DNA from 2 places in the Rhizobium aureum genome. Region 2 is predicted to be linked to the other one. Evidence: riboswitches for the same ligand, from Rfam matches in the RefSeq annotation. Region 2 holds a riboswitch; the other holds the start of a gene.

Region 1 (7,144 bases), on a different contig from region 2:
CGCGATCAGTTTTCTCAATTCCGCCGTATAGGCGTCGCGCGTTTCCTCGTCGGCGCGCATGACGTCGGGCGAAAGGCTTGGCAACGTGCAACTGTCACCGAGATCGCAGGTCCGCTTGTAGCCGAGGTAGAAGCTGGCAAGCGCCTTGAGCCAGTCTTTCGGCTGGCTTTCCCTGAGCGTCAGGATTCCCTGGCGCAATTCTTCCAAGCCCTCGACGACGGCTGTGCGAAACGCTTCGGTCTTGGACTTGAAGTGTCCGTAGAAGGCGCCGTTGGTAACGCCGGCCGCCTTGGTCAGAGCATCGATGCCCGCGCCGCCGTAACCTTCCCTTCGAAACACCTGTCCCGCAGCAGTGACGACTCGTGTCCGGGTTTCCTGTTTATGTTCGGCGCTATAGCGCATTGCGGCCTCCATTAAGAGAGATCTCTCTTTATTGCTTGCATAGAGAGTGATCGATATGTATCATTAAAGAGTGATCGGTATATATCAATTGCCGCCACAGGTCCAACAAGGAGATGTTTCATGCCCATTACGCTCACCGTCCCCGAAGGGCTGCTTTCGTCTGAGGCGCAGGCGCAAGCTTTTGCCGGATTGACGGATGCAGTCCTCGATGTTGCCGGCTTGACCGGGAATGCGTTCATGACGGCAAATGTCATCGGCACGATCAATGTGCTTCCCGTCGAACGCGTACTGGCAGCAGGAAGGCCGGTTCCTGCTGCCTTCATTGAGCTCAAACTACCCGAGATCGCTCTCGCGACGGCTGAAGCCAAGCGCGCTTTCATCGAAAAGGCTACCGATGTCGTCGAACAAGCAGCCGAAGGGCGGATCAAGCGTGAACACATCTGGTCGAATATAGTTTATGCGCCGGAGGGAGGCTGGGGCATTGCCGGGCAGAGCTATAGCAATGCGGAACTGGTCGGCGCTATTCAAGGTGCTGCAGTCGCCTAAGCGATCCGGATGTTTACCGCCGTCTTCTACGGCAGCTTTACATCGATGATGGACCGACACGCGAACCGTCTTTGATCTGAACCAAAGGAAGGCAAGACATGCAACTCGCCAATTATCTGTTTTTCACGACGCATTGCGAGGAAGCGCTTGCCTTCTACTCTGCCTGCGGACTTGGCCAAGTCACGCTGCTGGTGCGGCACGGTGCGAATGGAGTTCCGCTTGCTGATGATGCAATGCGGGGCAGGGTGATGCATGCGAGGTTCGAGGGACTGGGCCTGCTGTTCTTCGCCTCCGACAATCACGACGCCGAGCCGATGCGCGGGTCTGCCCATATCCTCCTCATGGATGATCGCGGCAGCACCGACAGGATTTTTGCCCGATTGGCTGAAGGCGGCAACGTGACGACACCGCTCGCTGTTCAGCCATGGGGCAGCTATTACGGCAAGCTGACGGATCGGTTCGGCGTGCAATGGATGGTGGATTGCTCGCATTAGGAGGATATCGATTGGCATGAAGCGCTGAATAAATACTTCCAGTCGTCCGGACGAATTCATGTGGCTGTCATGAAGCTGCGCTATCTCAAGCTCAGTCCACTCCAACAGCGAGCACATCATGGCAAACGCAGCAACGACTTACGCCACCTGGCACAAGGATCCGCAGGGCGATATGAAAATGGCGGAATCCCATAGTCCCTATTGGCGGCATTTCATCGAGACCGTGCCGGAGCGGGATTTCTCCTCGAAGACCGTCCTGGATTTTGGCTGCAACCGCGGCGGCTTCCTGCGTTTGCTCTATGGCTTGCGGCCGTTCCGGCGCGGTGTCGGCATCGATATCGCTTCGGAGTCGGTGGCTGCGGCCGTTGCCGCTGTCGGCAATATGCCGCTGCAGTTTCATGTGACGACCGACCTGTCGCCCTTTGTCGATAGCTTCGATATCGCTTTCAGCTATGAGGTGATCTATCTGCTGCCGGAGCTGAGACAGCATGCCGAACAGATGTTCCAGGTCATGCGGAATGGCGGCATCTACTACGCTGTGACCGGCTGCCACAATGAAATGCCGCTCTGGCCGAAATGGCTCGAACTGATCGGCAACAACAGCAATGCGCCGATGCAGGATCGGTCCCCGCAGGACTATATCGATACCTTCGTTGCAGCTGGCTTCGACGTATCCGTCAAGCGTTTCGGTTATGACGGCTTCGTGCATGCATCGAAAGACCGGAAATATTATCCGAGCATTCTCGACGCGTTGAGCTATCCGGCCGAATACAAGCTTTTATTCCGGCTCGAGAAGCGCGTCTGACATGGAGACGATCGATCGGAAGGGCGGCAGCGCGCTCTGGCATCAGATCGGCGAGATCCTGGCGGCCGATATCGCCGCCGGGACTTTCGCTCCTGGAGAGAAATTGCCGACCGAGCCGGAGCTGATGCAGCTTTTCGGCGTCAGCCGCTTTACCGTGCGCCAGGCGCTAGGGCATCTGGAACAGCGTGGGTTGGTGCGCGCCGAGCAGGGGCGGGGGACATTCGTTCATAAGGGGGTGCTCGATTATTCCCTGTCCAAGCGAACGCGGTTTTCCAGGAACCTGATCGAACAAGGTTTCGAGCCGGGTGGAGAATTGCTCGTTCATGAGATCGTGCCGGCAGCAGAACGCGTCGCTGCCTATTTGAAACTGGCGGTGAATACGTCGGTCATCCATCGTCGCGGCATCATGACGGCCGATGGCATTCCGGTCGAACTGGGCGATTCCTATTATCCGGCCGAACGTTTTCCCGATTTCGATAAGGCCCGGTTGCAGCACCCGACGATCTCGGCAGCGCTCGCCAGCTACGGTGTCACCGACTACGAGCGGCTATCGACGGAAATCGAGGCGCGGATGCCGACGGCGGAAGAGGCGCGGCTCCTGCGGCAGCCGAAATCCGTGCCGCTGCTTATCACACGGAAGTTAGACGTGGACGCGAAGGGCGTGCCGATTACCTATGCGGAGTCGATGTGGTCAGCCGAGCGGATCACCTTCAGCGTGGATCTGCGGTAACGGTTCGAGCAGGCCCAGCGCATTTGGGCCAAAGCGGCTCGGCCATTTCCGCCTTAGCGATGTGAAAGTATATTGACCACCTTGCCGAAGGGGTCGCGGACGTAGAAGCGGCGGACACCCCAAGGCTCGTCCGTCAGGTCATACAATATGCCGAAGCCCATGGAGGTGGCGCGCTGATAAAGCGCATCGACATCGTCGACTTCGATCGAGAGATCGGGGACGATCGTTCCCGAGCCGCCTTCGCTGGCGACGCTGATCTGCGGCACCGTTGCAGCTTCGGAGGCAAACGTAAGGATCCAGCCATGGTCCATGACGATGTCGAGGCCGAGCAGGTCATGATAGAAAAGGCGTGCCGTATCCGGGTCGGCGGCGGGCAGGTTGGGGATGATGCGTAGGACGGTCAACTGACGTTTCTCCCTTGTGGACATGGAGGCGGGTCTTCACCGCGCCTCCACCATGCCGGCTCAGACCGTGACCGCGGGAAGCAGCTTGGCGCGTTCCGCGAGAATATGGCGGCAGGCGCTGGCCACTTCGCGGCCCTTGATGATGAAATGTTCCTTGAAGAACTGGATATGCGCTTCCGATTCCTGGAAGTGATGCGGCGTCAACACTGCCGAGAGGATAGGCACGCCGGTGTCGAGCTGGACGCGCATCATGGCATCAAGAACCGTATTGGCGACGAACTCATGGCGATAGATGCCACCGTCGACAACGAAAGCGGTGGCGACGATCGCGGAATAACGGCCGTTGCGGGCAAGCGTCTGTGCGTGCAGCGGAATTTCAAGCGCGCCGGGCACGTCGAAGATATCGATCGGAGATGCGCCTTCCACCGTCTGCCATTCGGCAACGAAGGAGTCGACCGAGCGATCGACGATATCGGCATGCCAGCGGGCCCGAATGATCGCAATGCGGCTCGGCTGGGTAGAAATCGAAATGGTCATGAATTTTGCCTTTCAAGGGTTGTTGTCAAATATCCCTTGGGCGAACACGCAACATCGCGGCACCTCTCGCGCAGAGGAGGTGCGATCCTGCTTGCTCTCTTCCATCCGGACTATACCGTCGGCTCCGGCATCTCACCGGATCTGCTGACCCTTCCGAAAGCTCGGAAGGCGCTCGCGGGCTCGAGGAAACTCCCCATACCGCCGGTGGGGAATTGCACCCCGCCCTGAGAACGCACGGACTATAGATGCTTTGCCTCATGAAAATCAAAGAAAAACGCCGGGCTTTTGACCCGGCGTCTGCGAATAATTTTTCAAAGTTTCCATGCAGCGCGGATGCGTGCTCAATCCTGAATGACGAGCAGATCGGAAGAGGCGAAGCGCAGCGTCACCTTCTCGCCAACGCTCGGAGGCATCATGCCCGGACTATTGAACATATCGAAGGAAATCGTGTTACCGGCGACATTCATGCGGGTGCGGATAACCGAACCCAGGAAGTGTGCGGAGGAAACCTCGCCCGTCAGCGCGGTATCGCCCTTTGCCGACTCGGCCAGCGAACCGGCTTCGGGACGCAGGGCGAGCGATACGGTATCGCCCGGCTTGTAGGCCGTCACCGACTGCTTCAGGGTCACGCCCTGATCGCCGATCATGATGCGGTTGCTGTCGGGATCGACGACCTTGCCTTCGATCAGGTTCAGCGTACCGACGAAGGAGGCGACGAAGCGGGTTGCCGGCGTGTTGTAGATCTCGAAAGGCGTGCCGATCTGGTCGGCGCGACCGGCATTCATCACGACGATGCGATCGGAGATCGACAGGGCTTCTTCCTGGTCGTGGGTCACGAAAACGGTGGTAATGCCGAGCTGCTGTTGGATCGCGCGGATTTCCTCACGCAGCGAGATGCGGATCTTGGCGTCGAGCGCCGAAAGCGGCTCGTCAAGCAAAAGCACTTGAGGCTTGACGGCGATGGCGCGAGCAAGCGCCACGCGTTGCTGCTGGCCGCCGGACATCTGATAGGGATAGCGGCTGGCGAGATGGTCGAGCTTGATGAGAGCAAGCATCTCCTTGACGCGCTTGTCGATGTCAGGCTTCGACATGCCGGCCACCTTGAGGCCGAAGGCGACGTTGTCGTGCACCGTCATGTTCGGGAACAGCGCGTAGGCCTGGAAGACCATGCCGATGTTGCGTTGGTTCGGCTTCAGCGGGCGCTGGTCCTTGCCGTTGATCGTCAAGGTGCCAGCGGTCGGGGTTTCGAAGCCAGCGATCATGCGCAGCACGGTCGTCTTGCCGCAGCCTGACGGTCCAAGGAAGGAGATGAATTCTCCCTTCTCGATTTGCATATTGAAATCGTGGACGACGTGCACGTCGCCGAATGATTTCTTGATGTGGGTGAGTTCGAGAAAAGCCATGGTGAGAAGCCTTACGCCTTAACCGGAGCCAGTTTTGAGAAGCGGGATACGAGCTGCAGCAGGCCCATGCTGAGCCAGGTGACGGCAAGTGCGATGATGGCGAGCGCCGAGGACTGATAAGCCTGATTGGCTCCGACGAGCTGCATGTAAGGGCCGAAAGCCGGCCTGTTGAGCAATGATGCCATCGTGAATTCGCCCATCACGATCGCCAGCGTGATGAAGGCACCGGATAGAACGCCGCTCATGACATTGGGAAAAATGCAGCGGAACATGATGGTCGTCCACTTCGCGCCGAGGCTTTCCGCCGCTTCCGTCAGGGTGCCGACATCGATCGTGCGCATCGCCGTATCGACCGAACGATACATATAAGGGAGCGCCAAGACAATATAGGAGCAGACCAGAAGGAAGTTTGTCGTCTGCTCGAAGCCTGTCAAAGGCAGGATCGACGACGAATTATAAAGGCGCAGATAGCCGAAAACGATGACGATTGCGGGAATGACCAGCGGCATCAGCGTGATGAATTCGACGACCGGGCGCAGTTGCGGCAAGCGAAGCCGGACCCAGTAGGCAGTCGGGACGACGAGCAGCATGCCGACGATGATGGTCAGCAGCGCCATGAGCATGGAATAGCCGAACGCATAGAGGAAGTTTGCGTCGGAAAAAACCGATGCGTAGGCGTCGAAACTATAGGCATTGCGGCGCATGCGCAGCGAGAATTCCAGCGTGCCGATCAGCGGAACGATGAAATAGATGGCGCCGATGACGACCGCGATCCAGGCGAAGAATTTCTGCAGTTTCATTTCTGCCACCGTTCCGCGCGTATACGCATGATGATGTAGATGACGTTGGAAATGCCTGTTATGACGATCATGCCGAGGGCCATGGCATAGCCGAGATTGGCGTTGTGCAGCACATCGCCGCGGATCTGGGCATAGAGCTGGATCGGGATGATGTTGAGCGAGCTGCCCGTCAGCGCAATGGCCGTTGCGATGGCGCCGAAGGCATTGGCGAACAGCAGCAGCGTCGTGCCGAGCAGGCTCGGCCAGAGGATGGGCAGCGCCACCATCAGCCAATATTGTCTGTTTGTCGCCCCGAGAATTGACGCGGCCTCACGCCATTCCTTCTTCATGCCATCGAGTGCGGGCGTAATAATCAGCACCATCAGCGGAATCTGGAAATACATGTAGGTGACGGTCAAGCCGATGAAGCTGTAGAGATTGAAGCCGGTGGCGTAGAGATTGAAGCCAAGCCAGTCTCTCATCAACACGGTGACAAGGCCCAGGCGGCCGATCGTGGCGATGAAGGCGAACGCCAGCGGCACGCCGGCGAAATTGGAAGCGACGCCGGAGAATGTAAGGAAGACATTGCGCACCCAGGCCGGAAGCCCGCCCATGACCAAGGCCCAAGCTAGATAAAAGCCGATCAGCGCGCCGCCGAGCGCCGAAGTGACCGACACTTTGATGCTGATCCAATAGGAGTCCATGATGGACTTTGTGAACAGATCACCGATGTTCTTCAGTGTCAGACTGCCGTCAGGCGTCAGAAACGCGCCGGCAATCAGGTAGATCGTCGGCAAAATCAGAAACAGCAGCGCGAAGATCAGGAAGGGCGCGATGCCCAGCCAGTCAACGACCAAGCGTTTGTTGATCAAGGGAGTGGTGCTCATCGTTGATGTTGTCACGGTGCTCATGATTGGCCCAATCCGCGGCGTCAAAAAACGGAAAACCTCCCCGCCGAAGCGGGGAGGTCATGTCAGATCAAATTACTGCACGTTCGAACCGACGACAGAGTCCCACTTCGTGGTGATGGCGGTCTTGCCGGCA
Region 2 (7,144 bases):
CTACATCCCATATTATCAATGGCTTGGCATCCAATCCGGCATAGTCGGATTTATGGAACCGGCGTGCACCTTGGACTCGGTTGAAGGATCGGAGCCCGCTGTAAACCTCCAGGAATATGACGATTGAAGCACATTATACCTGGGCATCGCGGTCTTTCAGATTCGTTCCCTGCGCTTTGGCGATGGGCGCTCAGCCTGCTGGCGGAACGCCCCGACAGATCAGGCCGCTTTCTCAGGCATGTTCGCCAATCGATAGGCGATCAGGTCCTCGATGGTGATCAAGTGAAGATGGTGACGTTCGGCAAAGATCTCGAGTTCCGGAAGTCGGGCCATCGTGCCGTCGTCGTTCGCTACTTCGCAGATGACGCCGGCCGGCGAAAGGCCTGCAATCCGAGCCAAATCCACGGCTGCTTCCGTGTGCCCCGGACGCGACAAGACGCCATTTGGATGGGCGCGAAGAGGGAAAATATGACCAGGACGGGCAAATTCCTCCGGGCGTACACCATCCCTGACGAGAGCTTGGACGGTTGCTGCTCTGTCAGCGGCGGATATTCCGGTGGTCGTTCCGGGGATGTAGTCGACCGAAACGGTGAAGGCGGTCTTGAGGACTTCGGTGTTGCGCGGCACCATCAACGGAATGTCGAGTTCGTCGAGCCTCTCACCCTCCATCGGAACGCAGATGAGACCGCGGGCATGGTTCATCATGAAGGCGATCGCCTGCGGTGTGACCGCTTCCGCAGCAATCACCAGATCGCCTTCGTTTTCGCGGTCGCGATCATCCACAACTACGATGATCTCGCCCCGCGCAATCGCAGCGATCGCATCTTCAATTTTCGAAATTGCCATTTTCCTGCCTTTCAAGGGTTGCCGTTCGAAACGGCGTGCATGGCCGGTCAAAGCCACCATTTTCCCTTGGGCGAACAAGCATGTGAACGCCGCCACGACGCGGCGTCTCCTGCGTTGCTCTCTTCCATCCGGACTATACCGTCGGCTCCGGCATCTCACCGGATCTGCTGACCCTTCCGAGGGCTCGGAAGGCGCTCGCGGGCTCGAGGAAACTCCCCATACCGCCGGTGGGGAATTACACCCCGCCCTGAGAACAATTGAAAGATAAGGGATCAATGCCTCATTCCGCAAGAGGCTTTGATCGCCAAATCATCGAGAATCCGATCCGCCCAATGAACGCACCGTTCCTCATTGTCGAACTACGACATGATCAAGCCGCCATCGACATTGATCGTCTGGCCGGTGATATAGGCCGCATCGTCGCTGGCAAGGAAAGTGACGAGACCGGCGACGTCCTCTCCAGATCCGGCCCGTTTCATCGGAATGCCCTCGACCCATTCCTTCATGAGTTCGCCGGGGCCGTAATTGCCCAAGAGCTTGCCCCAAGCCTGGTCGTTATAGGCCCACATGTCGGTTTCGATGATGCCGGGGCAAAAGGCGTTCACGGTAATGCCGTCTGTCGCGACCTCCTTTGCAAGGCTCTGGGTGATGCCGACCACGCCCATCTTCGATGCCGCGTAATGCGGTGTGTAGATGAAGCCGTCCCGCGCCTGGCCGGAAGCGGTATTGATGATGCGGCCGCCGCGGCCATGTTTGCGCATGCGGGCAATCGCCTCCTGGGCGCAGAGGAAGACGCCCTTGGTGTTGACCGCCATGACCTTGTCCCATTCGCCCTCGGTCATGTCCTCGATGCGGGCAATGGTGATGACGCCGGCATTCTGGATGGAAACATCGACGGCGCCGAAGGCTGTCTCGGCCGCCTCGTAGAGACCCTTCACACTGGCCTTGTCGGTCACGTCACCGACGAAGGAAATCGCCTTTCCGCCGTCAGCCCTGATCGCATCGGCGACCGTATGGACGGAATCCTCATTGGCCGAGACTACGAGATTGGCGCCCTCGCGCGCGAACCGTCTGGCGATCGCGGCCCCGATGCCGCGGCTTGCGCCGGTGATGACGACAGTCTTGTTTTCGAAGCGTTGCATTCTCTATTCCTTTCGCGATGACAGCCACGCCAGGCGCCGGCTCAAGGGGCCGATCGCCCTGCCTGTTGCTGGCGATTTCAAGCGGCCGCCGTAATAATCCCGGCAAACTCCGATGCCTTCAGCGACGCGCCTCCGACGAGAGCGCCATCGACGTTGGAAACGCCGAAGATCGCCTTTGCATTCGACGCCTTGACCGAGCCGCCATAGAGGATTCTGACACCCAGCCCATTTTCTCCCAGCCGCTTTTCAAGCGCCTGGCGGATAGACGAATGCATCTCCTCGATCTGCTCGAGAGTCGGAACCAGTCCTGTTCCGATCGCCCATACAGGTTCATAGGCGATCACCGTGTTCGAACTGGTTGCGGTGTTGGGAATTGATGCTTCTAGCTGGGCACAAACCACTTCGATCGCCCTGCCCTCGTCCCGTTCCGCACGTGTCTCCCCGACGCAAATGATGCTCGTCAGCCCGGCCTGATGGACCGCGATAGCCTTGGCCGCAACTGCGGCATCCGTCTCCCTATAGGCCGAGCGCCGCTCGGAATGTCCCAGAATTACGAAACGAGCACCGATTTCGGCGAGCATCTCGGCGGAAACATCTCCGGTATAGGCGCCTGAGGGCTGCGCGTGGCAATCCTGTGCCCCAATGGCAATCCTTGACCCTCCCACCCGTTCGGCTGCTTTCTCGACCAGCGTGAGAGGCGGGCAGACGACGATGTCACATGCCGCCTCGCCCGTAATTCCCTTCAGCGCCTCGATCTCAGCTAGGGAGGAAGCGAGACCGTTCATTTTCCAGTTGCCGGCAATCAGTTTCTTCATCACATCACCAGCAGCAGAAGCCACCATCGACGAGGAGATCGACGCCCGTTACGAAGCTCGCGGCATTCGAAAGCAGGAAGACGGCGGGGCCGACCATCTCATCGACCGTTGCCATGCGCTGCATCGGCGTCTGCTCTTCGAAAAGTTTGGTCTGGTGAACCATTTCCGGACGCGTGTTCATCGGCGTCGCCGTATATCCCGGCGAGATGGTGTTGACGCGGATGCCGCGACCGACCCACTCCATCGCCAGCGACTTCGACATGTGGATCACACCGGCTTTTGAGGCGTTGTAATGGGCCTGGCTCAGGCCGCGATTGACAATGACGCCGGACATGGAGGCAATATTGACGATCGATCCGCGTCCATTTTTCAGCATGGCGCGCGCTTCTGCCTGGCAGGACAGGAAGACGCCCTTCAGGTTGATGTCCATCAGCGTCTGGTATTGGTCCTCTTCCATCTCCTCCGCAGGGTTGGCGTTGGCGATACCGGCGGCGTTGACGGCAAGCGTCAAGGCGCCAAGCTCCGCCTCTGTGCGGGCAATCGCATCCGCAAGAGAAGATTTGCTGGTGACATCAGCCGCGATCTGGATGGAATGGCGACCGGCCGCTTCGATATGCGAAGCCGTGTTCGCTAGACCATCGTCGGATCGACGGTCCAGAAGCGCGACGTTGGCGCCGCACTGCGCAAGGCCGATTGCGATGCGCTGCCCAATCCCGCTTCCAGCGCCGGTCACAAGCGCGACCTGTCCACTAAGATCGAAAAGCTTCGGGGCATTCAGAGTGATGTCGGACACCGCTCTTCCTTTCTGTTTGTCTAGATTGTCGCGAGTTCCATGACAGAGACGTCATTGGCCTCGTCGCGGTTCAAGATACCTGCCTGCTTGCCCTGGGCGAGCACGAGAATGCGGTTTGATACACCGAGAACCTCTTCGAGATCGGAGCTGACGACGATGACGGCCACCCCCTGCTTTGCGAGGTTGACGATGATGTCGTAGATGCTGGCGCGCGCGCCGACATCGATGCCTCGGGTCGGCTCATCGAGGACGACAACTTTGGGATCGCGCATCAGCCACTTTGCGATAACGACCTTCTGCTGGTTGCCGCCTGACAGGTCCGAGGCATATTGCTCGGCCCGACCTTTGACGCCGAACTTCGCCACAGCCTTCTCGGCGAAAGCACGCTTGATGCGTGATGTGATCCAACGCCCACCGAGCTTGTCGAGATTGGCATAGATGATGTTCTCGCTGATGCGATGGCCGACGACGAGGCCCTGCTCCTTACGATCCTCGGGCACCATGACGATGCCCTTGGCGATCGCATCCGCCGGATCGCGAAGCTTGAGCTCTTCGCCCTCCAGTTTGATCGAACCGGCGCTGATCGGGTCCGCACCGGAAATGGCCCGAACAAGCTCCGTACGACCGGCACCCACAAGACCGGCGATGCCGAGGATCTCGCCGGCGCGAACATCGAACGTTACGTTTCGGAAGGAGTCATCAGGCGAGCTCAGTCCTCTGACCTGCAGAACAGGGCGATCCGTCGGTTCGGGAAGAGCCGGGAACATCCGGTCCAGCGAACGGCCGACCATGCTTTCGACGATCGTGCGAACGGGTGTGGCACTGTCGGCGAACTCCTGGACGCGCTCGCCATCGCGCAGGACGACGATGCGATCGGTGATCTGCTTGATCTCCTCCATGCGATGGGAGATGTAGATGATACCGACACCTTCCGAGCGGAGCTTCCTCACCTGCTCGAACAAGGCCTCGGTCTCCGCCCCGCCAAGTGCAGCGGTTGGTTCATCGAGGATCAGCAGCTTGGCATTGAGCGCCAGCGCCTTGGCGATTTCGATGAGCTGCTGATTGGCCGTCGACAGGCCCGCGACCTTGCGCGTCGCTGGAATATGCAGGTTCAGGCGAGCAAGTTGTTCCTGCGCACGCCGAACCATCTGGGGGCGATCGACAGCCCCGTTCTTCATCGGCCATCGACCGATGAAGACATTTTCGGCGATCGAAAGATGCGGCAGGAGCTGCAGTTCCTGATGGATCAGGACGAGGCCCTTGTCGATCGCCTCGCGTGGAGTGGCTGGGGCATAGGGCTGCCCCAGCCATGTCATTGTTCCCTCCGAGGGTGCGCGCGAGCCGGCGATAATGCCCGACAAGGTCGACTTGCCGGCCCCGTTTTCGCCGAGAAGCGCGACCACCTCACCTGGATAGATATCAAGGCTGACATTCTTCAGCACCTGAAGCGGTCCATAGCGCTTGGATATGCCTCTCAGGGAAAGAACGGGCTCGGTCACGGCGCACCTCCTCAAGATTTCAGGACCATTACGGATGGTTGGCGATGAAGCCGGCCACGTTTTCCTTGGTCGTCAGCGTCGCGTCCATCAATTGCACCGCAGGCACCTTCTCGCCGGCGACGAGCTTGACGGCATTGGCGACCGCATCGCGGCCCATCTTCTGCGTCTGCTGGGTCGCAGTGACGTCGAAGACACCCTTGCTGAGCGCTTCCAGAGCTGCCGTATCGCCATCGAAGCCGCCAACGACGATCTTCTGGGACGGGTTTGCGACCTTGATCGCCTGTGCGGCGCCAAGTGCAAGTGCATCGGCCTGAGCAAACACGATCGATACATCCGGATTTGCCTGCAGCATGTTCTGCATGATCTGGAAGCCCTCGTCCTGGGCCCACATGTTGGAATATTGCTCGGCAACCACCTTCACGCCGGGATTTGCCTTTAGCGATTCAGCGCAACCCTTGCTGCGGTCGACCTCAGGCGTCGTGCCCTTCTGACCGTGAATGATCACCATCTTGCCCTTACCGCCGGCCTGCTTGAGGATGTAGTCGCAAACGGCCTTGGCCGACGCGACGGAATCCGTTGCAAGGAAGGTGTCGCCAGGCGCGCCGTCGGCATTGCGGTCGACGTTGACGACGGGAATACCGGCATTCTTAGCGAGCTTTACGGGAATACTCGCCGCCGCAGCACCAGCCGGAATGTAGATCAGGGCATCGATATTCTGGGTGAGCAGATCCTGAATCTGGTTGATCTGCGTCGGACCATCCCCCTTGGCATCCACCGTTACGACCTGAATGCCACGCTTCTTGGCTTCATCCTCGACGGACTGCTTGATTTGGTTGAAGAAGTTTGCCTGCAGGTTTGCGACGGCAAGGCCGATCTTCTTGGTGTCTTTTGCCTGAACAGAACCCAACGACATCGCCAGCACGGCGGCCGAGGCCAGAAGAATGCGCGCAAGTTTCATTTCATTTCCTCCTTTTTTGTGAACCCTTGGGCATATCCTCCCCCTCGGGCAAATGATCCGCTCCAAACCTCTCGGAGAGGAAATCGCTGGGATCCGCCGAACGCGGACCCGAATGTCAGGCCCGTCGCCTGCGGATCGTCTCGGCACCGACCGCAAGCACGATGACGATGCCGATGATAACCTGCTGCAGGAATGGCGAGACGTTGAGCAGATTGAGGCCATTGCGCAGGACACCGATGATCAGGACGCCGATCAGCGTGCCGCCGATACCGCCCGATCCACCGGAAAGCGAAGTGCCGCCAATCACGACAGCCGCAATCGTATCGAGCTCATATCCAAAGCCGCTGGACGGCTGAACGGAGTCGAGACGAGCCGCCAGCACGATGCCGGCCAGACCGGCAAGGACTGCGCTTGCGACATAGACCGCAATCGTCACGAGCTGAACATTGATGCCGGCAAGACGAGCCACTTCCGGATTGCCGCCCACGGCATAAAGCATGCGACCTTCCGAGCGGAAGTGAAGGAACACCCAGGCCACGGCGACGACCGCCAGCATCAGGAAGACCGTTGCCGTCAGCACGCCGAAATGGCGATCGATCGCGAGCATCATGAACCAGTCGGGAAATCCGACGATCTGCTGCCCGTCCGTAATCATGTTCGCGACGCCGCGCGCGGCTGACATCATCGCCAATGTCGCGATAAAAGCCGGGACCCTGAAGAGGGTGACGAGAAATCCGACGATCAGCCCGCTGACCGCGGAGGCGACGAGCGCGACGGCAATCCCTGCGACAAGCGGCAGGCCGGCGATATTTGCCGTCCAGCCCATGACCATCATGGACAGCGCAAGAACCGAACCGACGGAAAGGTCGATGCCGCCGATCAGGATGACGAAGGTCATGCCGACGGCCATGATCCCAAGCACAGTGATCTGATCGAGAATGTTGAGGCCGTTGCGGAGCGAAAGAAACGCATCGGTGCTGAGGCTCAAGAAAACGCAAAGAGCGAGCAATCCGACAAGCGGTCCGGTAGCGCCGGTGAGCTTTTTCAGCCATGTCACGGACGGACGCTTTTCTTCGCTGACGTTGATCGCC

What was found. A riboswitch is a leader RNA that binds a small molecule or an ion and turns the genes downstream of it on or off. The one in region 2 is predicted to bind FMN.
Region 1: another riboswitch for FMN. It lies ahead of PH552_RS28545 (6,7-dimethyl-8-ribityllumazine synthase); the one in region 2 lies ahead of ribB (3,4-dihydroxy-2-butanone-4-phosphate synthase).

What each region holds. Positions count from the first base shown of each region.
Region 1 is NZ_JAQJCI010000019.1:98,902-106,045, reverse strand. It holds gene PH552_RS28575 (TetR/AcrR family transcriptional regulator) at 1-402, opposite strand, end outside; gene PH552_RS28570 (tautomerase family protein) at 523-948, shown strand; gene PH552_RS28565 (VOC family protein) at 1,047-1,442, shown strand; gene PH552_RS28560 (class I SAM-dependent methyltransferase) at 1,561-2,247, shown strand; gene phnF (phosphonate metabolism transcriptional regulator PhnF) at 2,249-2,977, shown strand; gene PH552_RS28550 (VOC family protein) at 3,031-3,381, opposite strand; gene PH552_RS28545 (6,7-dimethyl-8-ribityllumazine synthase) at 3,442-3,918, opposite strand; FMN riboswitch at 4,008-4,154, opposite strand; gene PH552_RS28540 (ABC transporter ATP-binding protein) at 4,260-5,321, opposite strand; gene PH552_RS28535 (ABC transporter permease) at 5,333-6,121, opposite strand; gene PH552_RS28530 (ABC transporter permease) at 6,118-7,011, opposite strand; gene PH552_RS28525 (ABC transporter substrate-binding protein) at 7,084-7,144, opposite strand, start outside.
Region 2 is NZ_JAQJCI010000028.1:5,524-12,667, forward strand. It holds gene ribB (3,4-dihydroxy-2-butanone-4-phosphate synthase) at 220-846, opposite strand; FMN riboswitch at 959-1,105, opposite strand; gene PH552_RS31985 (glucose 1-dehydrogenase) at 1,206-1,988, opposite strand; gene tpiA (triose-phosphate isomerase) at 2,066-2,803, opposite strand; gene PH552_RS31995 (SDR family oxidoreductase) at 2,808-3,596, opposite strand; gene PH552_RS32000 (sugar ABC transporter ATP-binding protein) at 3,617-5,095, opposite strand; gene PH552_RS32005 (sugar ABC transporter substrate-binding protein) at 5,124-6,053, opposite strand; gene PH552_RS32010 (ABC transporter permease) at 6,169-7,144, opposite strand, start outside.